Regions from separate parts of the Psychrobacter sp. CX21 genome, predicted to be linked through region 1. Evidence: riboswitches for the same ligand, from Rfam matches in the RefSeq annotation. Region 1 holds a riboswitch; the other holds the start of a gene.
What was found. A riboswitch is a leader RNA that binds a small molecule or an ion and turns the genes downstream of it on or off. The one in region 1 is predicted to bind thiamine pyrophosphate.
Positions count from the first base shown of each region.

Region 2: linked by a shared signal. The riboswitch ahead of thiM (hydroxyethylthiazole kinase) and the one ahead of thiC (phosphomethylpyrimidine synthase ThiC) in region 1 are both predicted to bind thiamine pyrophosphate.

Region 1 is NZ_JBXYJG010000007.1:99,676-114,765, reverse strand. It holds gene argH (argininosuccinate lyase) at 1-255, shown strand, start outside; gene AC2SLP_RS06030 (oxidative damage protection protein) at 337-627, shown strand; gene AC2SLP_RS06025 (hypothetical protein) at 749-1,813, opposite strand; gene phoU (phosphate signaling complex protein PhoU) at 2,149-2,889, opposite strand; gene pstB (phosphate ABC transporter ATP-binding protein PstB) at 3,006-3,923, opposite strand; gene pstA (phosphate ABC transporter permease PstA) at 4,013-4,918, opposite strand; gene pstC (phosphate ABC transporter permease subunit PstC) at 5,122-6,072, opposite strand; gene pstS (phosphate ABC transporter substrate-binding protein PstS) at 6,230-7,393, opposite strand; gene AC2SLP_RS05995 (septal ring lytic transglycosylase RlpA family protein) at 7,926-8,288, shown strand; TPP riboswitch at 8,432-8,571, shown strand; gene thiC (phosphomethylpyrimidine synthase ThiC) at 8,962-10,983, shown strand; gene AC2SLP_RS05985 (fructose bisphosphate aldolase) at 11,110-12,000, opposite strand; gene AC2SLP_RS05980 (META domain-containing protein) at 12,368-12,880, shown strand; gene AC2SLP_RS05975 (DUF1852 domain-containing protein) at 13,401-14,435, shown strand; gene AC2SLP_RS05970 (methionine synthase) at 14,517-15,090, shown strand, end outside.
Region 2 is NZ_JBXYJG010000009.1:17,893-32,982, reverse strand. It holds gene mutL (DNA mismatch repair endonuclease MutL) at 1-1,984, shown strand, start outside; gene miaA (tRNA (adenosine(37)-N6)-dimethylallyltransferase MiaA) at 2,132-3,169, shown strand; gene hfq (RNA chaperone Hfq) at 3,392-4,066, shown strand; gene AC2SLP_RS06650 (KpsF/GutQ family sugar-phosphate isomerase) at 4,634-5,632, shown strand; gene AC2SLP_RS06645 (KdsC family phosphatase) at 5,824-6,351, shown strand; gene lptC (LPS export ABC transporter periplasmic protein LptC) at 6,672-7,262, shown strand; gene lptA (lipopolysaccharide transport periplasmic protein LptA) at 7,528-8,028, shown strand; gene lptB (LPS export ABC transporter ATP-binding protein) at 8,122-8,838, shown strand; gene radA (DNA repair protein RadA) at 9,076-10,530, shown strand; gene thiD (bifunctional hydroxymethylpyrimidine kinase/phosphomethylpyrimidine kinase) at 10,563-11,348, opposite strand; gene thiE (thiamine phosphate synthase) at 11,503-12,150, opposite strand; gene thiM (hydroxyethylthiazole kinase) at 12,467-13,276, opposite strand; TPP riboswitch at 13,382-13,473, opposite strand; gene AC2SLP_RS06605 (septal ring lytic transglycosylase RlpA family protein) at 13,702-14,295, opposite strand; gene greA (transcription elongation factor GreA) at 14,646-15,090, opposite strand, start outside.

The DNA of each region.
Region 1 (15,090 bases):
TTTCGAGACGCTCATGAAGTTGTTGGGAATGCGGTCGCTTTAGGTATTAAAGAAGGCGTTGATTTAAGCGAACTTGAGCTTGAGCAACTACAACAGTTTAGCGATGCTATTGGAGAGGATGTTTTTGATTATTTAACGCTTGAAGGCTCACTGGCAGCGCGTGATCATCTTGGCGGCACTGCACCAAAACAAGTTATCGAGGCTGTTGCTCGCGGTCGTGAGCGTATCAAAAGCTTTAACATCGATTTAAAGTAACCGTTTTAAAGTGGCTTATTTAATACAGCGTTTAGACTTAGCTTTTAGCAAATAAATATTTGAAAATAATAGGATAAAATAATGACAGCTACCTTTAATCCAAAAGCAAATATGGTGTTTTGTCGTAAATATCAACAAGACATGCCGAAAATGTCAAACCCGCCTTTTCCCAATAAAAAAGGGGAGGAGCTTCAAAACACAGTGTCTAAAAAAGCTTGGGATGAATGGTTAGAACTGCAGACCATGCTCATTAATGAGAACCATCTAAGCATGCTAGACCCTGAAGCTAAGAAGTTTATCAATGAGCAACGCGAGAAGTTTTTAGACAATGCTGACTATGAGCGACCTGCGGGTTATACGCCTCCGTCTTAACCCTACCTTAATATGATTGAAATATTTGGGGCTATTTATAATTAGTATATGTCACTGACAGAGACTAATTCTAAATAGCCCCTATTATTAAAGAGCTATCCGCAGCAAAGTCTGATTAAACTTAATGAGCTGTGCCGTCTTTATTTTCTTTTTTTATTCCAATACATAGTCCTAACATCACTAAAAAATATATTGGTGTCGCTGAAATATAGGCTAAAGGCAACATCCACATAAAAAATAAACTACGCATCTCGCCAGTGGCGCCTTGCCCAATCACTAAATCAGTGAATACCAAATAAAAATACGCCATCATAATACTCAAAAATGGAAAAAGAAGACCGGTAAATATCATAAGTGACCAAGTATACTCAGGAGTATCTTGCTGAGTTTTTTTCAGTAATTGGTAGTTTGTTCGCCCGAACACAAGCAAAGCAAATAGTATGACAACATAGAGCGAGATACTTGTTAAAACTTTAGCCACAGCATTCAATGGCTTTTGATAAGTAAATGACATCTTAGTAGGGGTTTGTTTTTTAGACGCCCAGTGCTTCGTTTGTTCTAATGGCTGATCAAATTCTGCATCAATATCCACACTTATATAATCCGTATTCCCTTCGAAATTAAAGGAGAGTCTAGTCCCTTGATACGCTGCTGCAGGTTTGAAATTAGCAAATCTATAGTCAAAGGAGTTTATGCCAGTCCAATCGCTTCCATAGTAAGATGAGTCTACGCTATAGGTAGTACGGATAGTATGCTTACCTTTATCTAGATTTGAAACTATAAACTGTGAATATTCTTGATAAGAACGAAAGGGTTCAACTCCATTTTCGCTCATAAAAGTCGTGCTATTTAATAAACGGCTTAGGTCACCCGATGCATCAATGTCTTCTTGGTTAGCTGTAACAACAGCTCGATCATTTTGACTGTTGTTTTGCAAACCTCTATTTTCAGTAGAATAAATTGTGTCCGCATCTTCCAGTAGATTTGGCTCAATTATCTGTACTTCAACAGGTTTACCATCAATGCTAATGGATATTTTTTTATCTTCATAATAAGTAACATCACCATACGTGTTAAAAATTACTGGTACTTGCAGTCCATCCTGTGTGTTTATAATATGATATTCGGCATGATACGTTGCGGTATCAAAATCTGCATCTGCATCAATGTTGATAACTTCTGACAATACTTTTATATTTTCATTAAAATCAGCTGGTCCTATAGAAGTACCTTGAAACATAATGGGTTGAAACGCAAAAGCTGGCATTATCATTATAAAAACGATAACAGCATAGCCTATTATATGAATCAGTTTTTTTATCACCCTTTTCAATAGAACTTTACCTTTAAATAAATCTTATGCTCTTTAAATAAATCTTATTATCTTTAAACAGTTAATAAATATAAGTGTACAGCTTTTAATCAGAAGCAGAAACTATATGGTGATAAAAATAAAAAAAAGCCAATATCTTAATGATATTAGCTTTTATAATTAATACTTACCTTACTTATAAAATCACCCTATTCACCATTACGCGCCGCCAAACTTTCAGAAGCTTCTTGTACAGTTTGTTCTATAAATAGAAAGTCGGTATGACGCACATCTTTACCACTACTACAGTAGATAACAAGCTCTGCAATATTGCGCGCATGATCACCAATACGCTCAAGTGCACGAAGTACCCATAAAATATTAATAACCTTAGACACATGCCTGCTATCTTCCATCACATAGGTCATCAATGATCGACTGGCAGACTGATACTCAGTATTTACCGTATTATTACTTTGTAGTACTGATAACGCCTGCTCTGGGTCTAGACGCGTAAACGCGTCTAATGAATCGAGCAACATGAGGCGAACCTGATTGGATAAATGCTGTACTTCTGAATAGCCACGTGGCGATGCGCCCTCTTCGTGTAACTTTCGAGCCATGCGTGCAATCTTGCTCGCTTCATCCCCTACCCGTTCAAGATCCACAACCCCTTTAGACAAGGCCATAATCAATCTTAAATCGCTGGCAGCAGGTTGACGTTTGGCAACCAGCAAAATCACCAATTCATCAACCTTGATTTCCATTTGGTTAATCACGTCATCCGTTTCAATAACTTGATTGGCAATCTTCAAATTACTGTCGATAAGTGAATGCGTGGCCGAGGTGACTTGTTCAGCAGCCATACGACCCATTTGCATAAATAGATCGATACATTCTTTCAAATCATTATCAAAACTTTTAGACGAATGTTTTTCATTAAGTGGCATAAGGGCCCTTTTAAATATTTTAAATCTGCTAAAACGCTTTAATCTCTTGATACAATTAAGGCTACATTTTAGGTGTCATTCTAGCCGTAACAATTCATCTAGCCATAACAACCCATCTAGCCGTAACGACCCGTAATATAATCTTCAGTGGCTTTTTGCGCTGGATTAGTAAATACTTGATTGGTCTCACCCATCTCAACCATATCACCTAAGTACATATAACATGTATAGTCAGAAACGCGGGCTGCTTGCTGCATGTTATGGGTTACGATAGCGATGGTGTAATCATGCTTTAGATCTTCAATAAGATCTTCAATAGCGCCTGTTGAGATCGGGTCTAGCGCTGAGGTTGGCTCATCCAATAGAAGAACTTCAGGCTTTGTTGCCACACCGCGGGCGATACATAACCGCTGCTGCTGACCGCCTGATAACGACAGACCTGATGCTTTAAGTTTGTCTTTCACTTCTGGCCATAGTGCTGATTTTTTAAGCGCCCATTCTACTCGATTATCCAGTTCAGCTTTACTTAGCTTTTCGTAAAGACGCACACCGAATGCCACATTGTCATAAATTGACATAGGAAACGGCGTAGGCTTTTGAAAGACCATACCAACACGTGCACGTAGCAAGTTGACATCCACATCTTTTGACAAAATATTCTTGCCATCAAGAATAATTTTGCCATCAGCATGCATACCAGGATATAAATCGTACATACGGTTAAACGTACGTAGTAAAGTAGACTTACCACAGCCTGACGGACCGATAAAGGCGGTGACATTTTTTTCAGGGATATCTATATTAATGTCTTTGAGGGCTTTGAAATCGCCATAATAAAAATCTAAATCACGAATTTCCATTTTGGCTGGCGGCATGTTATCTGGTAGATCAGCCACTGTTTGTTTCGTAAAAGACGCGGTATCAGGCTGCTCTTGCTGATTACCTGTCTCGATTGGCTGCTCTAACATCGTGTCATTGCTGTTTTTAACGAGTTTATTATCTGTCAATGGTTTGCTCTCTAATACGTCTGTCATGGTAGTACCTTATAAATATATGAAAAAAATGAATTAAACTTAATCGTCGTTGGATGATTTATTTAATTTAATTTAATTACTCTAATTTACTAGCGTTTTTCTCTACCAATAATACGGGCGATAATGTTAAGCCCCAATACGGATAAAGTAATCAGTAACGCGCCAGCCCATGCAATCATATTTTGAGTATCATCAGGAGCCGCAGCAAATTGGTAAATAGTCATGGGTAAGTTCGCCATGGCGCTGCCCATATCCCAGCTAAAGAACCGGTTGTTTAACGCAGTGAATAATAACGGGGCGGTTTCACCAGTAATACGTGCAAACCCTAATAGAACACCAGTTATCAAGCCTGATTTGGCAGCTTGCATCGTCACTGATGTCACAACTTTCCATTTAGGCGCACCCAGCGCATACGAAGCTTCTCGTAACTGATTAGGGACTAGATTGAGCATCGTCTCGGTACTGCGAACCACTACGGGTATAATGATAAGCGATAGCGCGACAGCACCAGCCCACCCTGAGAACCCGCGATTACTGACCATCAATGTAAAAATAAATAAACCAATAACAATAGACGGTGCCGACAGTAGAATGTCGTTTAAAAAGCGCGTCGCTTTACCCAGCCAAGATCCTTGAGAGAACTCGGCCAAATAAACACCGGCTAACAAACCTACTGGCGCACCAATAAGCAATCCTGTACCTGCTATCATAAATGAACCAACAATAGCATTACGCAGCCCGCCTATGGTGTTTGGCGGCGGCGTATCGGCTGTGAAGATAGGCATCGTTAGCATGGCTTCCATACCTTTGCGTAGCAGATCAAACAGTATCCAGCCAAGCCATACTAACCCAAATGTCATCGCTAAGACGGCAAACACTAGCCCAATCACATTCAAAAATTTACGTTTTGTGTAGAGCGACTTATTCATTCGTTGCTCAAAGCTTTGTGATGGCCTTGAGTTGTTGTCTAATGTTGCACTGGAGTGTGATGTCATGTTGTGATCCTATCAATACCTGTCATACCAATTTGAATTTGTGTCACGCTTAGGTGACTAAATTTACTATAGTTAAAGACGTCTAAAATAATTAAAAGGCAACCGAGTGCAGGTACTACTCATATAGGCTTAGCAAGGATAACGCCGTAACCGTTTAGTTGTTCGCTGACTATAAGCTACTTTTCTATTTACACCACTTAAAATTAGTTACCCGCTCTCTTATCAATTCGTGACAACATAATTTTGGAGATGGATAAAACAACAAAGGTAATGACAAAAAGTATCAACCCTAAATGTAATAATGTAGCAACGTGCATTTCACTTGAGGCTTCTGCAAATTCATTTGCGATAGCAGAGGTTATGGTGACACCAGAACCGAAAAGGTTGGAGTTGATGTTGTAGGTATTACCTACTAAGAAGGTGACCGCCATGGTTTCGCCCAAAGCGCGACCCAGTCCTAAAATAACACCCCCGACCACACCAGCTTTAGTGTAAGGTAAGATTATTTTATACATAACCTCCCAAGTGGTTGCGCCCGCACCATATGCAGATTCTTTTAAAAGCTCTGGTACTACTGAAAAAACATCGCGCATCGTTGCCGCAATAAATGGAATAATCATAATGGCTAAGATAAGCGAGGCGGTGAAAACACCGATACCTAGTGGCGGGCCACCAAATAGGCTGCCTATCATTGGGATAGGCCCGAGATGCTCAATTAAAAAAGGTTGAACATACTTGGCAAATAAGGGCGCTAATACAAAAAAGCCCCACATGCCATAAATAATTGATGGGATACCTGCCAATAGCTCAATTGCCATACCTAAAGGTCTACGCAACACTACCGGACAAAGTTCAGTTAAGAAAATAGCAATACCAAAGCTTACGGGCACCGCAATTAAAATAGCAATAAAAGAGGTGACAATTGTGCCGTAAATTGGCGCTAATGCTCCGTATTCATCATTGACGGTACTCCAATCAGAGCTGGTATAAAACCCAAAACCAAACTCTTGAATACTCGGCCACGCACCTATAATCAACGATACGAGTATGCCGCCTAAAGATAACAGTACTAGCAAAGCGAACAATTTGGTCAAATTGACAAACAGAAAATCGTTTCTTTTTTGTTTTGCTAGCTGAGCGTGTAAGTCAGACATGGTGTCCCCAACGTATGGTTTTCTTTGGCTTAAAAAATCTTGGGCTAAAATCTTTTTCTTTATATAACTTTTGTTTTAAGTAATAAGGCAAGTAAATGAGAGGTCATTTACTTGCCAGTTGCCTTAAGTGTTCATTGACAGTGACAAGTCAATCTTGTTACTTAGCGGTATAAACAGGTTGACCATCAGCGCCAACCACTTTATTCCACTCATCTTTAAATAAAGCAACGGCTTCGTCTGGGAAAGGAACATAATCTAGGTCCAGCGCAGCTTGATCGCCTTCGTTATAAGCCCAGTTAAAGAAGTTTAATGCGCCAGCAACTTTCTCTGGATTTTCTGGGTTTTTGTGTACTAAGATAAAGGTGGCAGCAGCGATAGGCCATGCATCGGCAGTGTCTGAGTTTGCAATAACCTTGTAGAACCCTTCTGCTTGTGACCAATCAACGTTGCCAGAGGCCGCGAATGAGTCAGCTGATGGCTCAACACGATTACCAGCGGCGTTAACCATTGCTGTATGCGACATATTGTTTTGTTTGGCATAAGCATACTCAACATAACCGATTGAGTTAGGGGCTTGTTTTACCATACCCGCAACGCCTTCGTTACCTTTACCACCAACGCCTGTTCCAGTTTTATCCGTTGGCCATTCAACACTTTTATCAACACCCACATTAGCCCAGTCGCTCGATACTTCATTTAGGTAGTAAGTGAAGTTAAACGTCGTACCAGAACCATCTGAGCGGTGAACCGTCGTAATATTAGCATCAGGAAGCTCAACGCCCTCATTTAGGGCAGTAATCGCAGGATCATTCCACTTGGTAATTTTACCTAGATAAATATCAGCCAGAACTTCACCACTTAATACCAATTGACCAGGCTCGATACCTTCAACATTAACCACTGGTACTACGCCGCCGATAACGGTAGGGAACTGGATAAGACCCGCTTCATTCAAATCTTCTGGCTTAAGTGGTTTATCCGATGCGCCAAAATCAACCGTTTTTGCTTTGATTTGTTTGACACCACCAGATGAGCCGATAGAGTTATAATTAACTTGTCCTTTAGTAGCGCTTTGATAGTCAGCTGACCATTTTTGATAAATAGGTGCTGGGAATGAAGCGCCCGCGCCGCTGACATTCATTTCTACGCCTTCAATATCGGTATACTGATCTGTGCTAGTAGTCGTAGCTGGAGCTTCACCAGTAACAGGTGCTGTTGCTGCGGTGTCATCTGTGGTTGTAGCAGTGTCTTCTGTTTTTGTATCGCAAGCAGTTAAACTTAAAATACTGGCAACTGCTACAGCTAATAATGAATGGCGCATGGTCTCTCCTAAAGAGTTATGAGTTATAGCTATCAAATATTAATATTAGGAAGTTGACGGTTGTTATAATGTCGACTTCGTTATTGGAATGATGCTATTTTGCGCTTCAAATATGACAGTTTGATGAAATATTTAATTTTTGTATAAATATGTTAATCCAATAGTCTCATTAGCGTAGCCAGTTAAAGGACAGTTTTATGCGCTTAATAGTTTGGAAAAACTTCATTAAGACTTCATTAAATAGGTACGATGAAATTAAGAAATATACGAAAACCTTTAAATATAGATAACTCCTTATACTGTAAGCTTTCTTTACATTTAGTTAACGCTTTAGAAATATATTTAATACCTAACACCTGTATAATTCGTGCACATTAATTTGGTACGGCAAGTTTTTTAATTGTTGCAACTCGGCAAATATGCCTCATATAGTTGTATTCACGAAATTTGTAACATTCAGTTTATTACACCTCGTTTGTGACACCTAGTTTGTGAATAGTTCCAATCATTAAAATTATTACAGGTATGACCTATGAAAAAACTTTTTATGCCCTTTACGCTTCTGTTGACTATGTTGTTAGCAGTGCCCGCTCAAGCAGGCATGGCATCTTGGTATGGACCAGGTTTCCACGGCAAAAGAACGGCCTCAGGTGCTATATATAATATGTACGCTATGACTGCGGCCCATAAATCGCTACCTTTTGGCTCAAAAGTTAAAGTAACTAACCTTAAGAACAATAAGTCTGTCGTGGTTAAAATCAATGATCGTGGCCCATTTACGCCTGGCCGTGTTATCGACTTATCAAAAAAAGCGAATCAAGCGCTTAGCTGCAACTTATGTAAAGTAGATGTTGAAGTTATTAGTAAAGGCGATGGCAAATATCGCAGACAGTAAGTTTTGCATTTATTCACCATGCATCAATTCGATAAAGCGCCAACTTAGTTGGCGCTTTTTTATTGTCTTAAATGGTGCTGTTATTAGATTTTTAATTGACCCTGTTATTGATATCAAAGTTTGATAAGATAGCTATATCAATAATTGTAGACTCGGGGTGCAGACCTGTTGTTACTAATAATGGCCATTGACCATTAGGAATGACAATCAAGCGTTTGCTGAGACATCACCCGTTGAACCTGATGCGGTTAATACCGCCGTAGGAAAGTCATTGCAACTCCCCTATATATTATTTAACGACATAGTACATTACCGACTTTTCAATCATTCTAGCTTTTTAAGCTATATTTTGATTTCAATTATAATTGAGTAATAAATAGCCGGTTATTAAAACTACTTATTTTATAGTTATGCGCTTACTTTGTTATCGCTTAGCCTTTGTTTTACTCGCTAAGTCTGACTAGGTAAAAACGTCACTATAATTAACTAAAAATAGGTATTGCCTTAAAACTGAATTTACTTCATCTAAGGTCTGTTAATAATGAATAGGGTTTGAGCTGTCCTAATAGGCAGTCTCTGCACTCACTGAGTCTTTTTTACTTTCGGTTTTAGCTTTGATGTTAAAACCAGTGTTGACAGTTGCCATACGGCATTTGTAAAAAAGGACAGTTCCATGAATAATGCAGAAAATTTTATAAAAACCCCTGCCCACCGTAATACGAAAGACAAACTTTTTGATGAAGAAGCCCGCGATTTAACCCGTAGCCTGCCCGCATCAAAAAAAGTCTATATTGAAGGCTCTCGCCCTGACATCCAAGTTCCCATGCGTGAAATCACCTTGACTGATACCCCTACTGGTGGCTTTGGCCTTGAAAGTAGTGAAAAAAATCCGCCTTTTTATGTTTATGACACCTCTGGCGGCTATACCGATCCCAATGTTGATATTGATCTGACCAAAGGCTTGCCAAAGCTACGTGACAAATGGATTGAAGAGCGTGTCGATACCGAACGCCTAGCAGGTTTGTCTAGTAACTATGGCAAAGAGCGCGCCCGTGATATCAAAACTGCCAATATTCGTTTTGCCCATATTGATAAGCCGCGCCGTGCGAAGACTATCAATGGTAAGGCGGGCAATGTCACTCAAATGCATTATGCACGCCGCGGTATAATCACCCCTGAAATGGAATATATTGCTATTCGTGAAACCCAAATGCAGCATAAGTTAACCGACATGCGTCAACATGATGGGGATAGCTTTGGTGCCAATACGCCTAAGATTATCACGCCAGAGTTTGTGCGTGATGAAGTGGCAGCTGGTCGTGCCATTATTCCGAACAACATCAACCACCCTGAGTCAGAGCCGATGATCATTGGGCGTAATTTCTTAGTGAAGATTAACGCCAACATTGGTAACTCAGCACTCGGCTCAAACATTGATGAGGAAGTCTCCAAAATGACGTGGGCCACACGCTGGGGGGCGGACACCATCATGGATTTATCTACGGGTAAAAACATCCACGAAACCCGTGAATGGATAATCCGTAACTCCCCTGTGCCTATCGGTACAGTCCCTATTTATCAGGCGCTTGAAAAAGTGGACGGCGTGGCTGAAGATTTAACTTGGGAAATATTCCGTGATACGTTAATCGAACAAGCTGAACAGGGCGTGGACTACTTTACGATCCATGCGGGCGTGTTACTGCGTTATGTGCCTTTAACGGCTAAGCGCTTAACCGGTATCGTCTCACGTGGTGGGTCTATCATGGCACAGTGGTGTCTAGCACATCATAAAGAAAGCTTCTTATATACCCACTTCGAAGATATCTGTGAAATCATGAAACAGTATGATGTGGCGTTTAGCTTAGGCGATGGTTTGCGCCCGGGTTGTATCCAAGATGCCAACGATGAGGCGCAGTTTGGCGAGCTACAGACACTTGGCGAGTTGACTCAAGTGGCGTGGAAACACGACGTTCAAGTGATGATTGAAGGGCCGGGTCACGTTGCCATGAACCGTATTAAGGAAAACATGGATCTACAACTTGAAATGTGCCACGAAGCGCCTTTTTACACGCTTGGTCCATTGACTACCGATATTGCCCCCGGTTACGACCATATCACTAGTGCTATCGGCGCTGCGATGATTGGGTGGTTCGGTACGGCAATGCTGTGTTATGTGACCCCAAAAGAGCATCTGGGCTTACCGAATAAAAAAGATGTTAAAGACGGTATTATCACTTATAAGATCGCTGCCCATGCTGCCGACCTTGCCAAAGGTCATCCTGGCGCGCAGGCACGTGATAATGCGCTGTCAAAAGCGCGATTTGAGTTCCGCTGGGACGATCAATTTAATCTTGCATTAGACCCAGATACTGCTCGTGAATTCCACGATGAAACCCTACCAAAAGATGCGCATAAATCTGCTCATTTTTGCTCTATGTGTGGACCTAAATTCTGCTCTATGAAAATCACTCAAAATGTGCGTGAGTATGCCGCTGGTTTAGACCTACCTAATAGTGAGGTTGCCATTACGCCCAGTTCAGGTGAATTGAGCGATGATGCTCATTTAATTAAAAAAGTAGAAACTGAGCTTGTCGGTCAGGTGGGAGAAGCTAGCTTTGATGAGGTGCAAAAGGGTATGCAGGAAATGAGTGAAAAGTATAATAGTGAGGGGCGTAAGCTTTATAAGGAGGTTTAGTCCTCTCAATTGCAACGCACAAAAAAAGCTTGAACCTTTATACAAGGTTCAAGCTTTTTGCTGTTAAATGTAGTTTAAAAATTATCTAACATGCATTTAATCAATCGAAGATTAACTGATTTGCAGTTATACCTTTGAAGCGGTATAGATTTTATCGATTGATGCATCAATGGTCGCTGAGAACTCTTCGTCAGTCTGGCTTTTAGATAAGCCCTCAGTAAATGCACGCGAGAAGCTGGCGATCATACCTGGGTTTTGTTTCAAACGCTCACACGACTCATCACGACTATAGCCACCCGATAGAGCCACTACTTTTAACACTTTTGGATGATCAATAAGTTCTTTATAAAACCCTGACTCTTCAGGAAGGGTGAGCTTTAACATTACCTGGTGATCATCATCTAAACGATCAAGATTACGTAAAATCTCGTCTTTTAACAGTACTTCAGATTCGTGCTTTTCTTTACTTTCAATATTTACCTCAGGCTCTACGATCGGCATAAAACCTTCAGATAAAATCTGCTTAGCCACATCGAACTGCTGCTGTACTACTTTTTCGATACCGTGCTGTGCCGCCTCATGGATTACAGAACGCATTTTAGTACCAAATATAGGATAGTTTTTAGCCTTTTGTAGTAATGCATTTAAGTTTGGCATTGGCTTCATGACTTGAACACCATCCATTTGCTCTGCCAGACCTTTATCTACCTTCAAGAAAGGAACAATGTTTTTATCTTCCCAAAGGTAATTAGCAGTTGGCTTACCATTTACTTCACGATCCATAGTATCTTCGAACAAGATAGCACCTAATACGCGGCCACTGTCAAAGCAGTCGCAAGTCATGATGCGGGTACGCATCTCATGAACTTTAGTGAACATTTCATCATCATTTTCATATTCGCTTTCTTCTACGCCATACATGCGTAGTGCCTTGGGCGTACTACCACCGCTTTGATCTAAGGCAGCGATAAAGCCTTCGTCATTTCTAATACGTTCTAGCTGTTGTTGATAGCTCATTATTTTTTTCCTATTGCAGTTTATGAATTTATATTGGCAATTAGATGATGCTTAAAATTTTGTCTTAAAGTTAACATACACCAGAAACTAATTCCGTTATTAGATTGTTTAAGGTATGTTGAATAAGGGCGCCTACCTTATTAATAATACAAGGTAACATTATAATAAAATCTAATCATGAATTAATACGCTTTTATTTACTGAGAGTATATTCGTAACAATCGCTGTTATAAAGTACTTGAATGGTTACTACGCCTTGTTGAGGGAATTATGCTTTGAGATAATCGTCATGTTATTGCTATTTTAAGTTATTGCTTTTTTAAATTATTATTTTTTTAATTTGAAATCTTTAAATAGGAAGGAATTTATGAAAACTTTAAATGCTTTAGGAATTTCTGGTGCAGTTGCCATCGCTATTTTGGCTACAGGGTGTCAAAACACAACTGGTATGACTCATAACGATGTCAAACCGACGATAAACACTTATCAAATCACCAATCAAGCATTGCAAGCTAATAATTGGCGATTGATAGATGCAAAAGATGCTAACGGACAATCAGTTAACGCCTTGTTTATGAACCCAAATAAACCCTTAACCTTAAGCTTTAATACTATTGAGGGTACGAACATGGTTAATCTGATGAATACCTGTAACACCATATCAGCACCCTATACCATAGTAGATGGTCAAGTTAAATTAGGGGCGATGATGAGTACGATGAAAGCTTGTCCAACTGCTGAAGCTAAATTCGACTCAGCTGCCGTGGCGTCTGTTATAGGTAAATATACCTTGAGCAAAGCGGGTAATAATAACCCAGTGCTGGTAGTCACCAATGATAACCAAGTAGCACACTTTAAAGCAGTAACTAAAGCTAATTAGTGATTTATATTTAACCTATAAGTTTACAAAAAGTCGCCTAAATGGCGACTTTTTTTGACGTTAAAAATTAAAGGGCTGTCCTAAAATAAGAAATTCACCTCTAATTAAAGTACTAATAGCAGTATCAAGTTTTAAATAAACTACTTTTTACACTTCTCAAAACACTGACAATTTCTAATATAATAGTGAATTATATTCATTATATGCGTTTTATAAAATTTTGAGCATACTTTATATTATTGATTATCTTTCGTTTTGATAGCGAGTTACTTAAATAGCTAATATCTAAAAATTAAGAATAAATTTATTTAAGATATTAACTTATATCAACTTTTTAGCTATTGTTTATTTACTATGCCTCATCTACTATCAGCCTCCTCGACCACTATCATTTGATAAAAGTGAATTATATTCATCTTATGTTTAAATAGTATCGTTTTTATTCGCATCAAAGCTTGAGTATGATTCATCACATACAGACTTTTGGTTTGATTTAAAAATAAATGTTGAGGGTAATCCGATGAGCAAGCAGTTTACATATTCTATTTCAAAGATTCGCTTCGATGAGAACTATAAGCCAGCAGACAGTACTCGTCTGACCACAAACTTTGCAAATTTAGCGCGCGGTGAAAGCCGTGAAGAAAACTTACGTAAAACACTAACGATGATTAATAACCGCTTTAACGCATTAGCAAATTGGGACAACCCGACTGCTGATCGCTACTCTGTTGAAGTCGATATTATCTCAGCAGATTTAGATGTCGAAGGTAATGGCAACACCTTCCCTGCGATTGAGATACTCCAAACAACAGTGGTTGACCACAAGGAGAATAAACGAATTGCTGGTATCGTCGGCAACAGCTTCTCGTCGTATGTACGCGATTACGACTTTAGCGTGGTGTTACTCAATCACTTTGATAAAAACCCATCTACGCCACCCCCAGAGAGCTTTGGGAAGTTACATGGCAAACTGTTCAAACATTTATTAGATTCAGAAGCATACAAAGCTAATTTTAATAAACAGCCTGTTATTTGCTTAAGTGTATCGACCAGCAAAACCTATCATCGCACGAACAACCAGCATCCTGTATTAGGAGTGGAATACAGACAAGATGAATACTCACTGACTGATGAATACTTCCATAAGATGGGGCTCAGAGTACGCTACTTTAAGCCTAGAGGCAGTGTGGCACCATTGGCATTTTATTTCTCAGGCGATTTATTAGGCGACTATACTGACATAGAACTCATCAGTGCCATTAGCACCATGGAGACCTTCCAAAAGATTTATCGCCCTGAGATTTATAATGCCAACTCAGCGGCAGGTCATGTCTATCAGCCAAGCTTAGATTATCAAGATTATTCGCTGACCCAAATTGTCTATGACCGTGAAGAGCGTAGTCAAATGGCCGTCAAACAAGGTAAATTTACGGAAGAGACATTCATTAAGCCTTATGAAAACATCCTTAATGAATGGGCGGCGCGCATAGATGCCCTTAATAGTGCTAATAGTAAACCCGCCAAAAATGAAACGCACAATAAAAACGTTGCTTAATCAACAAGCGATAACTTGCGTACAAAACACTTAAATACTATAGATGTAATAATACAAATTAGATAAGAGAAATTGATTACCATGACACTATTACTCCCAACCTCAACTGCAGGCAGCTTACCAAAACCATCATGGTTAGCGGAACCAGAGAAATTATGGTCCCCTTGGAAACTTGAAGGCGATACACTTATTGAGGCTAAGCAAGACGCACTGCGGATTTCATTGCAAGAACAAGCAAATGCAGGCATTGATATCGTCAGCGATGGTGAACAGACTCGCCAGCATTTTGTTACCACTTTTATAGAGCACCTAGATGGCGTTGATTTTGAAAAGCGCGAAACCGTCAAAATTCGTGACCGTTATGAGGCCAGCGTACCTTCTGTAGTTGGTGCAGTGAGTCGCAAGCAGCCAGTATTTGTTGACGATGCTGCTTTTTTGCGCGCACAAACGGATCAACCGATTAAATGGGCGCTACCTGGTCCCATGACCATGGTTGATACGTTATATGATGGTCATTACAAAAGCCGTGAAAAGCTGGCTTGGGAATTTGCCAAAATACTAAACCAAGAAGCCAAAGATTTAGAAGCGGCTGGTGTCGATATTATTCAATTCGATGAGCCTGCATTTAATGTATTTTTTGATGAAGTCAGTGACT
Region 2 (15,090 bases), on a different contig from region 1:
AAATAATCTTTCACCCTCTAATGTGCCGTCAAATACCACCTTAAATTCAAATCGTATCAAAAAACTATCACCACTTTTAGTCAATCAACTTGCAGCCGGGGAAGTCGTAACACGGCCAGCTTCGGTGGTAAAAGAGTTGGTAGAAAATGCTATTGACGCTGGTGCAACGTCTATTGATGTTCGAATTACACAGGGTGGAATGGGGTTTATAGAAGTAAGTGATAATGGCTACGGCATACATCCTGACGATATGGTTATGGCGGTAACACGTTTTGCCACCAGTAAAATAGCAGATGTGGCGCATCTACAAGGCATAGCGACGCTAGGTTTTAGAGGAGAAGCTCTGGCCGCTACTGCTTCAGTATCTAGACTGACATTAACCAGTAGCGCCAATCATAGTGGTATAGGACGTGCACTTAATGTAGCAGGTATTTTAGATGATTCGCCAGAACTCGTTCCCGTTGTCCACCCATGCGGTACAACCGTTACTGTTAGGGATTTATATTTTAATGTACCCGCGAGACGAGCTAATTTAAAATCGATTTCGACTGAATATGCTCATATTGAAGAAGTGGTTAAGTATTTGGCATTGGTAGCCAGTGACATAAGTTTTAATATGTGGCATAACGGTAAGAAGCGATTTCATTTCGAGCCAATTCAGCTTACAGATGATGATCGCTTTGATAGTTTTGATGTGAATGTTTTGGATCATACCCATGCTCATAGCAATAGCAATCGCCATGTGCCTACTGGTTTTCATCAGTCAGTTTTGTCTCGAATACGCTCAATTTTTCCAACCACACAGTCATCTTTATTTGATGTCTATAACCTTCAGCCTATTGCAATAGATTTAGAAAGATTGAGGGTTAATTCCAGCCCGCCAATAACCCCATACTCTCATAACGAGACTGTCCTAGACGAGACTGTCCTAAACGACAATTCGCACCCTATAGATATTCAAGGTTTCTTGATTCCAAGCGATCAAAAGCATATTAATAACATATCTAAGTTGATATATATAAATGGACGGCTGGTTAAAGACAGTCGCATTTCTAAATGCATGCGAGACTGTGCTAAGGAAGTGAAAAGTTTAGGGTATGTTTTATTTTTTAGATTGCCAAAACAATGGCTAAACTTGAATGTGCACCCATCAAAGCAATGCATCAAAATTCAAAACTTAGCTAACATTATGGCTTATTTAGATGTGGGTACTAAGGATGCGCTGCGCGAGTGGAAAAAACGTCAATTTAATTTAGAAACGGTCGAACAGCCAAACCAATCGTCTTTTAAGACGCCTCTAAAATCATCTTTGTCATCATATCATAGTCGTCAAAATAGTCCACAAATAAACAACGAGGAGCTCATTGATAAATCAGAGCTTGAGTTAGACGTTGGCAGCTTTGGTAGTGGTCGTTCTAGTAGCAGTTGTTCTAATAGCAAACATTATACTAGCAGTCGTTCTAAACATATCTATTGTAGCGATACTGCGACATCCTCTACAAACACGGTAAATTTGGGCATTGCTCAGGATAATTCACGTCAAAATGTTAGAGAGTCATCATTTCAGTATCTAGCTAATTCGAGGGCACATAACCAATCCGATTTGACCTATAGTGAACATAATATAAGATGTTTGGGTATCTTTAATAACGACAATACCAACAACATAGTAGTTGATGCGTTTGAAGATCAGCTATCGGGTCTAAGTGATCATTCAATGCTGGCCTTAGTGCAAATTGACTCTGCTATGTACTTGCTTGGATTGTCAGATTTGATGACGTCGATAAATGTTAATTATATGGCAGGTAATAAAATTAATGCTGCGCACATCAACCAAATGTTTGACCGTGTTTTAAGCTTTCAAACAGACGTTGACCCAAAAGATATCGGTGATAATTTATCTGCTGCAGCGCTCGCCGAACTACAAATGCAGGAGCTTGTTGCAATTTTATTAAGTCAATCTAAATCCCTAGATGATTCTTAATCCAAAAGAATATCCACATAGTTTATTCCTCTCATAAATCATCTTACATAACTTTCAATCGAGTATAACGTGTTCAATACCATTACAGATACCGCTCATTTATCAAAAGATTTGGATAAGTTACCTGATAACGCTGTGCTATGTTTGATGGCGCCTACGGCAAGTGGTAAAACGTCACTTGCATACGAGCTATATGATACAGGCCGAATCGAGCTTATATCTGTAGATTCTGCATTGATATATCGCGAAATGGACATTGGTACGGCGAAACCAACCCAAGATGAACTTGAAAAATATCCCCATTATTTAGTTGATATCATTGACCCAACTGAAACATATAGTGTGGCTAATTTCGTGGAAGATATAGACGCATTAATAAATGACGTACATGCGAGAGGTAAGATTCCTCTGCTAGTCGGAGGGACGATGATGTACTACATGGCTTTGTTTGCTGGACTATCCCCAGTACCGCAAACAGATTTTAAAGTACGAGAAGAGGTTGAACAGTGGCGACAAGAAGCTGGTATTAATACATTGTATCAATATTTATCAGAGGTTGATCCTGATATCGCCGAACGACTAAACATTAATGATTCACAGCGTATTACTAGAGCCATAGAAGTATTTAGACAAACTGGCAAGCCATTAAGTTATTGGCAGCAACTACCAAAACAGGCATTATCTGATAATCCAAATCAGCTCTGGATAGGCATAGCAGTAATGCCAGATAGAAAATGGCTGCACGAACGGATTGAATTGCGACTTAAGATGATGTGGGAGGAAGGGTTCGTTGATGAGGTCAAATACTTATTAAATAAATACGCGTTAACAGATGACGCCCCTTCTATGCGATGTGTGGGTTATCGTCAAGTTATTGATTATCTTATACAAACTAAAGATTCGAGTGTTCCACACTTACAAATTATGTCAGACCATAAAGATAAAGTGTCACAAATACAGCCATCTAAAAACCCTGATTATGATAAGGATATTTCTTGTCAACATATGAAAAATAAGGCATTATATGCAACTAGACAGCTTGCAAAGCGCCAATATACATGGCTTAGAAACCTATTGTCAACATATGGTACGAAAGAGGACGGGTCATTAAATTCAAATAACAAAATAGTCCTTAAGTTTTCAACCATGGAAGACGCCAAACGTTATATTATTTCATTAATATAAACTTTTAATCTTTTGTAATAGTTCTTTTTATTTATATGTGGTAACAAATTTAGTGTCATTTTATGACTCTTTTAGTATGATAAATGATAACGTATCCATAAAGTTATTTTAAATACTAGATTAGTCTGATTAAATAGTACATATTGAAATAATTAAGATTTTCAGAGGCTAACTTAACTTTGTCATCCATAAATAATAAATTAGAAAAAGGAGACACAAATTATGTCTAAAGGACAGACGTTACAAGATCCATTTTTAAATTCGTTAAGAAAAGATCGTATTCCAGTATCTATTTTTTTAGTTAATGGTATCAAGCTGCAAGGTCAGATTGAATCATTTGATCAATATGTCGTTCTACTAAAAAATACCGTGAGTCAAATGGTCTATAAACATGCCATATCAACTGTAGTTCCTGCTCGTAATCCTCGTAGTAGTAGCACGACGACTCAAGGCGCTACCACGTCGCAATCGTCAGGTTTCCAAGGTGGGTTCGGTGCGGCACCTACCCCAACTGGGTTTGAGTCTGGTGGTTTTGCAAACAAACGCAGCAGCTTTAACCGTGGCGGCTTCCCTGAACGAGGTTTTAATCAAGAACGTGGCGGCCTTACTGAAGACCGTGACTTTGCCAATAAACGTGGCTTTGAAAGTGATAAAGGCTTTGAGACGGACAATTCTTTTGGTAATCGGTCTCAACAAGGTTTTGAAAATCGCGGATTTGCAGATAAAGGATTTGCAGATAAAGGGTTTGAAGATAAAGGGTTTGCAGATAAAGGGTTTGAAGATAAAGGTGCTGATACATCAAATATCTCAAGCTCAACATCCGATTCTAATAACTTAAGATCGGAATTTAATAGAAATCCTGATAATGAGTCTGGTGGGTTTAATAAAGAAGATTAGTATTTATTTAATTAGTATTTAGTTTTTGATTTATAAATATCATATTGTTCTGATTAATTAAACGTTAACTATATAGATTATTTTATAACTAATAGTGTACGCTTTAAAGCTAATAGAAAGCTAAGTGAAGAGTATTTAAATATCTATTTAATGATTTAGGACTGTCTATCATCAACACTAAGTCAATAAATTAAATAATAACCAATATACTTAATATACGAATAGGACCTGCTTCAAGCAGGTTTTTTAATGACTATCGATTAATTTATTTTTATACCTTTTTGAAAACGCTACTATGAGCTCTTTAAAAACTTCTGATATTTTTTAATTGAGTGTCTATACATGGGTCTTTATAACCTAGCCCTCATATAACGATTACTGAATTACAGATGCTTTACATAGACGTTTGATATCGACCAATCTTAATATGCTAAACTTATGCTGTTCATAAGCTCATTAATAGACTCGTTATTTATTTATTAAACATAAAAACTGATTCATTAACAGGCTAATTGTATCTTTAATTCGTATCTTGAATATATCTACTAAAAAGAAAATAATAAATTTATGACATCTCATACCTTATCTGATAAAGAGAAACGTTATATCGACTATGCTTCTGATGCCATTCGTACTGAACAGGCAGCTTTAGATTTATTAATAGGCCAACTTGATGAACGTTTTGTGAGTGCTTGTGATTTGATACTCAACTGTAGTGGACGAGTTGTTGTCACTGGGATGGGTAAATCAGGCCATATTGGACGTAAAATTGCGGCAACTTTTGCCTCTACTGGAACCCCAGCATTCTTTATGCATCCAGGTGAAGCAGGTCATGGGGATCTGGGTATGTTAGTCGCCGGAGATGTGCTATTAGCCATTTCAAATTCTGGCGAGTCATATGAAATTAAAACATTACTACCTGTTGTCAAACAGTTGTCTATACCGCTCATAAGTATTAGCCGTGATAAACGTGGGATGTTACCCAAAAATGCAAACGTTGCATTAACCCTAGGCGCTTTTGATGAGGCATGCCCGTTAGGGTTAGCGCCCACATCAAGTACAACAGCAACATTGGCACTCGGTGATGCGATTGCAGTAACGCTTGTGCATCTACGAAATTTTACATCCGAAGATTTCGCAATGTCTCATCCAGCAGGTGCTCTGGGACGCAAGCTGCTTATGCGAGTGAGTGATCTGATGCACAAGGATAAAAGTGAGCTTGAGTTGCCAACGGTCAATACGAGTACAAGCCTGCATGAAGCTTTGTTCACCATGACTAGTGGACGTCTTGGTATGGCCGTGGTTATTGATTCAGACAGCAAAGTGGTGGGTATTTTTACTGATGGCGATTTGCGCCGAGCTCTTGAGAAACATATTGATTTAGACACGTCTATGCAGCAAATAATGACCCCAAATCCTAAGCAAATATCCAAAGATACACGTGCGTCTGATGCCTTAAGTATCATGAATGAATTAGAGATTAGTCAATTGTTGATTGTAGATGAAAACCTGCGCTTAGAGGGCGTTATTTCTATACATGATCTTATTCAAGCAGGAGTGACGTAACACGCTCTTTAATCTGCGAATTTTTTGAAGGTTTAAAGGTGTTTGATATTCAACAGCCTCAATATAATTGCCTCAATCATGTATATAATAATCAAACAATAGACTTTAAAGCTTTAATGAAATGCTAGGAACATACTTAGTTAAATTAACACCTATACTAATTAACATGATAACTATTTAAGAGAGTTAATATGCAAGACTTAATTCAAGACGCTAGCAAAGTTAAGCTATTGGTTTTAGATGTGGATGGCATTTTATCCGATGGTCATATTGTCTATGATGCTAATGGCATCGAAACTAAGAGCTTTAATGTTAAAGATGGGATAGGGGTAAAATCTCTTAAATTTGCGGGCGTTAAAACTGCGATCATAACGGGCCGAACGAGTCCTATGGTAGACAAGCGGGCTAGCGAAATGGGCATTGATTATGTTGTACAAGGCCGTGATGATAAACTATTGGCTTTAAAAGAGTTAATTGAAGACCTTCCTTACGAACTCGAAGATTGTGCTTATATGGGCGATGACTTACCTGATATCAAAGCATTACAGACTGTTGGTTTTTCTGCGACGGTAGCTAATGCACATTCTGAGGTATTAAGCAGAGTCATGATGGTGACTACACGTGATGGTGGAGAAGGCGCTGTACGTGAAGTCTGTGATGTAATCTTAAAGGGTCACAAGAAGTATGATGAGTTTCTAAGTCAATATTTGGTTGATTAAGTTTAAAAACTTATAGTGATAAGACCAGTTGCTAGTTCGTTCACTAAATCTTTAAACTATCAATCATATTATTCGATGATTTAAGCATACGCTTACGCTTTAAAGCCGCTGAGCTACTGATCTATTTAGACCAAGCATTCAAACTACCAAGCAACTAATTATGTTAACTAACTACCAAGCAACTAATTATGTTAGTTAACAAGCTATCCGTTTGATAAGCTATCGGTCTCATAACTCATACGAATGAGACTTAAAACATTAGGTTTTTAAATTTATAATATAATTGACGTCTTAACAAACGAATCTACTGTAGAAATATCATGAATACACGCTTTTTATTTGTATTGTCTCTTGTCGTGATGGTGTTCGCTGTCTGGTTTTATAGAAACCAAGGTGATTTAGATTCTGTCGTAAACTTGGCTGAAACTAATATTGAGTATCAAGCAACCGATATATTGGCTGTCCAAACAAATATTGAGGGTGTGGCCGAGTATGCATTGACTGCTGATGAACTAACCCATTATTACGCTCAAAATGCAGATAAACTTATTGGAATGACGCTTAATTGGCGACCAAATGCTTCTCGAAATGTGGTGATAAATGCAAATGAAGCCACTATGTTTCATGAGCAAAATAAAGTTGTTATGACAGATAATGTGTTGTTTTCAAGCCGAAATGCTTATGCAAATTCTGATACTATTAGCGCTCCGATCAAACTTGAAGCGCAGAAACTTATTGGCGATTTGAATAGCAAGCAGGTATATAGTGATACGCCTATTCAGGTTGTTCAAGCTAATAACAGTTTTAAAGCTGCCGACTTTTCTGCAAACTTGCAAACTGGAGAGTATGATTTTTCTATGGTTGCAGTCACATTCATGCCACCAAAACGTAAAGATGTTCCTTTATTTTAATAACGCCTTGTATGCTATTGAACAGTAACTAATTGATGAGACTTTTGTATCATTTAAAATCACTAATGAGTAACTAATCTTACCTCTTACAACACTAAAAGTTTTAAGGTAAATATATTAAACTCAAAAACACTAAAGTTAATAAACGGCCTTACCTCATAATCAAAAATGAAATAATTGATATAACATTGGGAAATAAATAGTGAATAAACGCTCTAATTGCATAGCACCGACTTGGTCATTTAATTTGATAAGTGCGGTTAAAATGACAGCTATTATTTCGACGACTATGATGGCGTCTATGACTGTCAACGCTTTACCTTCTGATGCTAATCAGCCCATACGATTACTCGCAGACAAAGCAACTTACAGTGAGCGTACTGGCGTAACCTCTTATTATGGCGACGTGACGATAACCCAAGGCACACTTAAACTTTCAGCTGATAAAATAGTGGTTAATTTATCGGGGTCACGCAGTATTCAGTCCGCAGTTGCTACAGGTCGTCCTGCTACTATGCAGCAAGTAGTGACTCAAGAAAAGGGTCTAGCGAAAGGCCAAGCAAATCGTATCGATTACAATGCTCAAACTGGGATTGTAACACTCACCGGTAATGCTAAGTTGTCACAAAATGGCGCGAGCTTTTCTGGTAATGAGATTCGCTATAGTTTGAAGCTTGGTGATGTTGAAGCAACTGCTGGTGGTAGCCAGCGAGTTGAGCTTATTTTTCCGCCTAGTGAGAGTACCAATCGTAGAGGAATTAGATAACTCATGCACAATAAGCCCACGTCTGCACATATAGAACATATTGATAGTAATGAGCTATCAAACACACAAACCCACGATAATTCTGTATTAACCATGCGCAATCTTGCAAAACGCTATGGTAAGCGCTGGGTCGTAAAAGATGTGTCATTTAGTGTAGAGCAAGGTCAAGTTGTTGGGCTGTTAGGACCTAACGGTGCAGGAAAAACAACCAGTTTTTATATGGTCGTTGGTCTTGTGAATATGGACAAAGGCACGGTCAAACTCGGCAATAACGATTTGTCTAAATACGCCATGCATGAACGTGCACGTGCTGGTATTGGATATCTTCCCCAGGAAGCCTCTATTTTTAGAAAGCTCAGTGTACAAGATAACATTCTAGCTATTTTGCAAACGCGCAAAGATTTAACTAAAGAGGCCCAGCAAGCTGAACTTGAAAAACTTATTGAAGATTTTAATCTGGGTCATGTTCGTCATTCTTTGGGTATGAGTGTATCAGGTGGCGAACGAAGACGTTGTGAGATAGCCCGTGCTCTGGCGGCCAATCCAAAGTTTATTTTATTAGATGAGCCATTTGCGGGTGTGGACCCAATTTCTGTCAGTGATATTAAAGAGGTTATCATTACTTTAAAAGAGCGGGGTATTGGCGTGCTCATAACTGATCATAATGTTCGCGAGACGCTTGCTATTTGTGAATCCGCTTATATTGTTAGTGAAGGTCAGATTATTGCAAATGGCACACCCGCTGAGGTGTTAAGCAACGATCTGGTCAAAGAAGTCTATTTAGGTAAAGATTTCCAAGCTATGATTTAATAATTTAGATGATTTGATAGTCTAATATTACCTAATTATTTCGTCATTTTGTGACGTGTATTCTCATTTTATTATTCTAACTACTTCACTCTTAACCAACACAGCTGGCATTTTTGTCGGCTATTTTTGACTCAATTCAATTTACAATCTAAGCTGCAAGCTGCAGGCTTCAAACTCTCAATACTAGTTATTAAAAAAATATCTATCAAAGTTACTGTTATCAACCAAGGTTAATTCATGGCGAAATCCAAAACAAGTTATGTGTGTCAAAACTGTGGAGCTTATTTCGGTAAATGGTCGGGTCAATGCTCAGATTGTGGCGAATGGAATACCTTAGTGGAAGCCCCTAATGTGAGTATGCCGCATCATAAGACGCCTAGTAAATCATCAAAGCCCTCATATACAGGAGCGCCTGCAAGAGATGGGTCCACGATAGCAGCAGAACGGAGTAACTATTCAGGTTCACAAAGTGGGGTCGTGACACTCAATTCAATTAATGTCACATTCGATACCAGATTACCTACAGGTATCAGCGAGTTTAACCGTGTTTTGGGCGGCGGATTGGTAGCAGGGTCTGTCGTCTTAATTGGAGGTGATCCTGGGATTGGTAAATCAACAATATTATTACAAACAGCAGCTTACATGGCTGACCCTGAATCATTATCAGGTAGTGCGCTATACGTGACCGGTGAGGAGTCGTTATCTCAAGTTGCAATGCGCGCTCAACGTCTTGGTTTACCAGCCACTCATTTAAAGGTGATGACTGAAACAAATGTAGAAACAATTTGCGCAGCGTTGACTCAAGAACAACCCGCAGTTGCAATTATTGATTCTATACAAACGATTTATACCGATGCGATCAATTCGGCTCCAGGTGGGGTAAGCCAAATACGTGAGTCTGCTGCCATGCTAACCCGCTATGCTAAACAAACAGGTACGGCGTTATTTCTAGTGGGGCATGTGACTAAAGAAGGTACGCTGGCAGGCCCACGCGTACTTGAGCACATGGTAGATACGGTACTGTATTTTGAAGGCCAGTCCGATTCAAGATTTAGAATGATAAGAGCGGTCAAAAATCGATTTGGAGCGGTTAATGAGCTCGGTATTTTCGGTATGACTGATACGGGTCTAAAAGAGGTGGCAAACCCTTCGGCAATATTTTTAAGCCGCTATGAAAAGCCCATTTCAGGTTCTGTTGTTATGGTAAGCCGTGAAGGTACGCGGCCTTTATTGGTCGAGGTACAAGCCTTAGTAGATGACTCGGCAGGACAACCTAGACGAATGGCGCTTGGATTGGATCAGCAGCGACTGGCAATGCTATTGGCGGTCATGCATCGTCACGGCGGTATTCATACCAGCGGTCAAGATGTCTATGTCAATGTCGTGGGCGGGGTTAAGGTGATGGAGACAGGTTCAGATTTGGCAGTATTACTGGCTTGTGCTTCTAGTATTAAAGAAAAACCTTTACCCTCGTCATTAGCTGTGTTTGGAGAGGTAGGGCTCTCTGGAGAGATACGTCCTGTACCAAATGGTCAAGAAAGGCTTAAAGAAGCAATGAAGCACGGTTTTAAACATGCCATAGTGCCCAAAGCAAATGCGCCAAAGGATTTGATGGGACAATTCAAAGATATAAATGTGATAACAGCCGATAGGTTAGATGATGCCATAGACCGGGCTTTTGAAATAAACTAATACGGCCGCTTAGGTCATCAATTAGATCGTCGTTAATAATATTTATAAAAATGATGAACGGGCCCCTGACCACGGCCTACCTTTAATTTTGAGGCATTCTGTAGAGCGCCAGTTAAATAGTCTTTTGCTTTATCACAAGCTGTATTTAACGTATCGCCTTGACCCCAAAAAGTTGCAATAGCTGCTGAGAGGGTGCAGCCTGTACCGTGACTATTCTTAGTAGAAATACGAGGACTCTCATACCAATAAAACTCTCCGTCACAAACTAACAAATCTGGAGAGCTGTCCATTGTCAGATGTCCACCTTTTAATAAAGTAGGTACCGCAAAACTTTTAGCCTGCTGAATCATATCTTCACGATTCTGGGCTTCTGACATATTCAGTAAATAAGCAGATTCGGGTAAATTAGGTGTCATTAAACCTACGTTCGGAATCAATAGCTCTCGCATAGCCTGAACCGCATCAGATTCTAATAATCTATCGCCACTTTTTGCAACCATAACAGGATCAAGTACCACCTTTTTTGGTTGGTATTTGTTTAGCGCATCAACAACGCAGCGAATAATCTCGGAGTTGCCTAACATGCCTATCTTAACAGCATCGACTCGCACATCATCAAATACTGAATTGAGCTGCGCTTGTATCATATCAATGGGTAATATTTGTACCTTTTGAACGCCTTGAGTATTTTGAGCTACTACACCCGTGATGACACTCATTGCATAACCCCCATTCGCGCTTATGGCTTTAATATCTGCTTGAATGCCCGCTCCGCCTGTACAATCGGTGCCTGCAATCGTTAATATATTAGATATCATTTTATTATCCTTAAAGACGATATGTAGTTATCAGAAATTTTTAAAGCGTGTTAGGTACTTTACTTAGGTACCATGTGTAGGTAACTTGTTCAAACATCTTACTTTGCTATCAGCAGTCCCAATTAATCAATTCTGTACAGCCCATAGTAAGTTTTTAGAGAGTTATGAAATCATAAGCCGCTTGTTTAGGGTTGTGCGCAGCGCAAATGGCCGACACGACTGCAATACCATCACAACTGGTATTATAAATCTCCTTTGCATTGTTCAAATTTATACCACCAATTGCCACCGTAGGCAGTTTACTAGCTTGAGCGAGTGTATCGATACCTTGTACACTTAAGGGTTGGGCGTGATTTTTTTTAGTTTTGGTGGGATATACCGGACCAATACCAAAATAATCTAAATCATCAAGAAAATAAGTCTGGGCTTCTTGGCATTCTTCTAAATTTCCTATAGACAGACCTATTAATGCCTGTGGTCCTAAGATACGACGGGCTTCTTTAACATTCATATCCCCCTGACCAATATGCACGCCATTAAGTTTTGCTTTATACGCTATATGAACCCGATCATTTAGTATTAATGGTACTCGGCCATCTATGGCTTCTTTAAGCTCGCAAGCAGTATGATATAAGTCGTCATCACAAGCTTGTTTGTCACGCAGTTGTACCATCGTGGCACCGCCTTCAATTGCTGCACAAACGGTGTCGATAAGCCCTCGTTTTGCACACATACTAGGATCAGTGACCAAGTATAATCGTAAAGCAGAAGCTATCTTTTGTTGAGCAACCAGAGTCATCATCGTCCTCCCTAATCTTTAATACTTATAATTATTAATACATAGCGACTAAACTGCTATCATTCATTAGCTATAGTCAAAGAACTTTAAAGTAGTCACAAGGCAACCGAGTGCAAGTACTACTGGAGTAGGCTTAACAAGATTAACACCGTGACTCTTTATAAGTTCGCCGACTATATTAAACCCCACTCTTAATTTATTAAACTGCCTAGTAGGCTGGTGCTTTTAGCCCAGAAAATCGCAAATTTTTTATTCATATTGCTGTGCTAAAGCCATAGCTTACGTCAAGAGTTGAGAGTGTGGTCTATCAAATAATAAACTATGTATCAAATAATGATGCGCTAACCTTTGAGTCTCTAGCAAGTTGTAAGGCATCTAGGTTATGGAGGGCATCTAAAAATTCAACATAAAAGCTACCTGGACCATTGCTAGTTTTGGCTGCAAGTTCGCCAGCTAGACCATAGAAGCAAAGAGCGACGGCAGCAGCTTCACCTTTGTGCTCAGTATTTGAAGCAACAATACCTGCTATAAGTGCAGATAAAGCACAGCCTATAGCGGTGACTTTTGTCATCATAAGATCGCCATTTTCTATAGACCAGCAGTGCTTACCATCAGTAACCCAATCAGTTTCTCCGGTTACTATGACAACGGATGCATGTTCTAATAAACTGGCAGCGGCACGCTTTGCTGATTGAACACTATCTCCACTATCTGCGCCTTTACTAGAGCTACTCATTCCCGCTAAGGCTAAGATTTCTGATGCGTTTCCGCGTATTACGTCGGGTTTGAACTTTAATAGCTGCTTGCAAGCAAAAAGACGAAAGGACGTAACGCCTACTGCAACTGGATCTAAAACCCAAGGTATATTATTGTCGTGAGCAGATTGTGCTGTGGCAAGCATACTCTCTAAGCTTTGTGAGCAAAGCGTGCCGATATTGAGGGCTAATGCATGGGATATTTTGACAAAATCAGGAGCTTCTTCAATAGCTATTACCATAGCGGGCGATGCACCACTGGCTAATAAAACATTAGCAACCGTATTGTTAGCAACATCATTGGTAATATTATGAACTAATGGAGAATGTTTTTTGAAATTAGTAAAGTGAGATTGGATAGATTTAGATTGCATATTTCCCTCTAAAGAAAAAGAGGGCGAAAGAAAACACACAGAGTACCGCAGCAGTTAAATTAAATGCCATAATTAAAAAATTAATTTAAATTACAAATAAGCTTTGCAGTACTGCTATACACTCCCTACGCCAGTATAATCTGGATCAGGTTCAAAGGGTACGTCTCAGCCAATAGATGGCGCCCCTGTGACTAACATTGATCAATTGAGTTTATATCATAGCGAAATTGATTAAGTTTAACAAGCCAGTGCGGTTTATTACTGGTATAACAAATCGTTTTTATAGAGTTTAGGACATAAAAAAAGACTTAACTAGGTAAGTCTTAACATTATTAAAAATAGGCTTTGAATTTATATAATATATGAATCAATATCTATCCTAAAACTATAATAAATAATTAAAATAGTTTTAGTTTATATATAGGTTATGGATTATTGACACGTTCGATAACAACATTAGCAGTACCACGATTAACTAAGCCAATCTTTTTAGCTGCGCCGTAAGAGAGGTCTAAAACACGATTACCATGGAATGGACCACGGTCATTTACTTTAACAACAACACTGCGGCCATTGTGCTTATTAGTTACTTTTAGATAAGTATTAAAAGGTAAAGATCGGTGTGCAGCGGTCAAAGAGTTCATATTAAAACGTTCGCCACTAGCCGTTTTTCTTCCATGAAATTTGCCGCCGTACCAAGATGCACGACCGTTTTGTTTAAAGTTATTGACTGAGTTTGATGCAACTAACGTTAAATGAGATAAAACATCATCATTATTGTTAGAGGCATTGACCGTTCTAGATTTAATTAAGCTGCTATTATTAGCTAATGATGTTGGTTCAAAGGACGCTTGGAATAATGATGGTGATTGTTGTTGGTGTGCTAATTGGCTTAGTACCATATCAATATTATTAGAGTCTTTGGCTCCACCAACTTGATTATAGTCCGTGGCATGAACTAAAGAGGTTGCACCGATCATACATGCAAAACCACATAGTGCTGATGAAATCTTCATCATAATTGCCTCATAAGTATCTATTGAATAATAATTCAAACTCGAGAAACTATGCATTCTTTAATAAATATTGCGCATAGACAAGTTAAAATGGTGTTTTAGCATTAGTTATATAAAGTACGACTTTATTATCACTATTAAATGTTTCATTGTTGACGTTTTGTAACTTAACATTAAATAAGTATGTTTTACAAGTGACTAACCAGTTTATTTTATAAATAAGTTGATTTACATTTTTCTATACCATAATTATCTATATATATTATTATTCGAATAATTAATTCAATATGTTTATTTAGGCACTAAAATAAAAAAAGCTAAGCTATTGCTTAACTTTTAATTATTCAAAAGGATTATTCATAGATAACTTCAACAACTTCGAATTCAACCATACCGCTCGGGGTTTGAATTCTCGCTTCATCTCCTTCTTCTTTACCTATTAAACCGCGTGCAATAGGAGAATTAATTGAAATCTTATTAAGCTTAAAGTCAGCTTCATCATCGCCAACGATTTTATAACGCTTTTCTTCTTCATTATCTAAATTTTCAATGACTACCGTCACGCCAAATACCACACGACCTTCTTGAGGAAGGGTAGTCGGGTCAATGACTTGGGCGCCAGATAATTTGGCTTCGATGTCTCGAATACGTGCTTCACAAAACCCTTGTTGCTCGCGGGCAGCATGGTATTCAGCATTTTCTTTTAAATCACCATGCTCTCGTGCTTCAGCGATGGAAGCTGTGATGCGAGGACGATCAACGGTTTTAAGTTGTTTAAGCTCATCTTCGAGCTTAGCG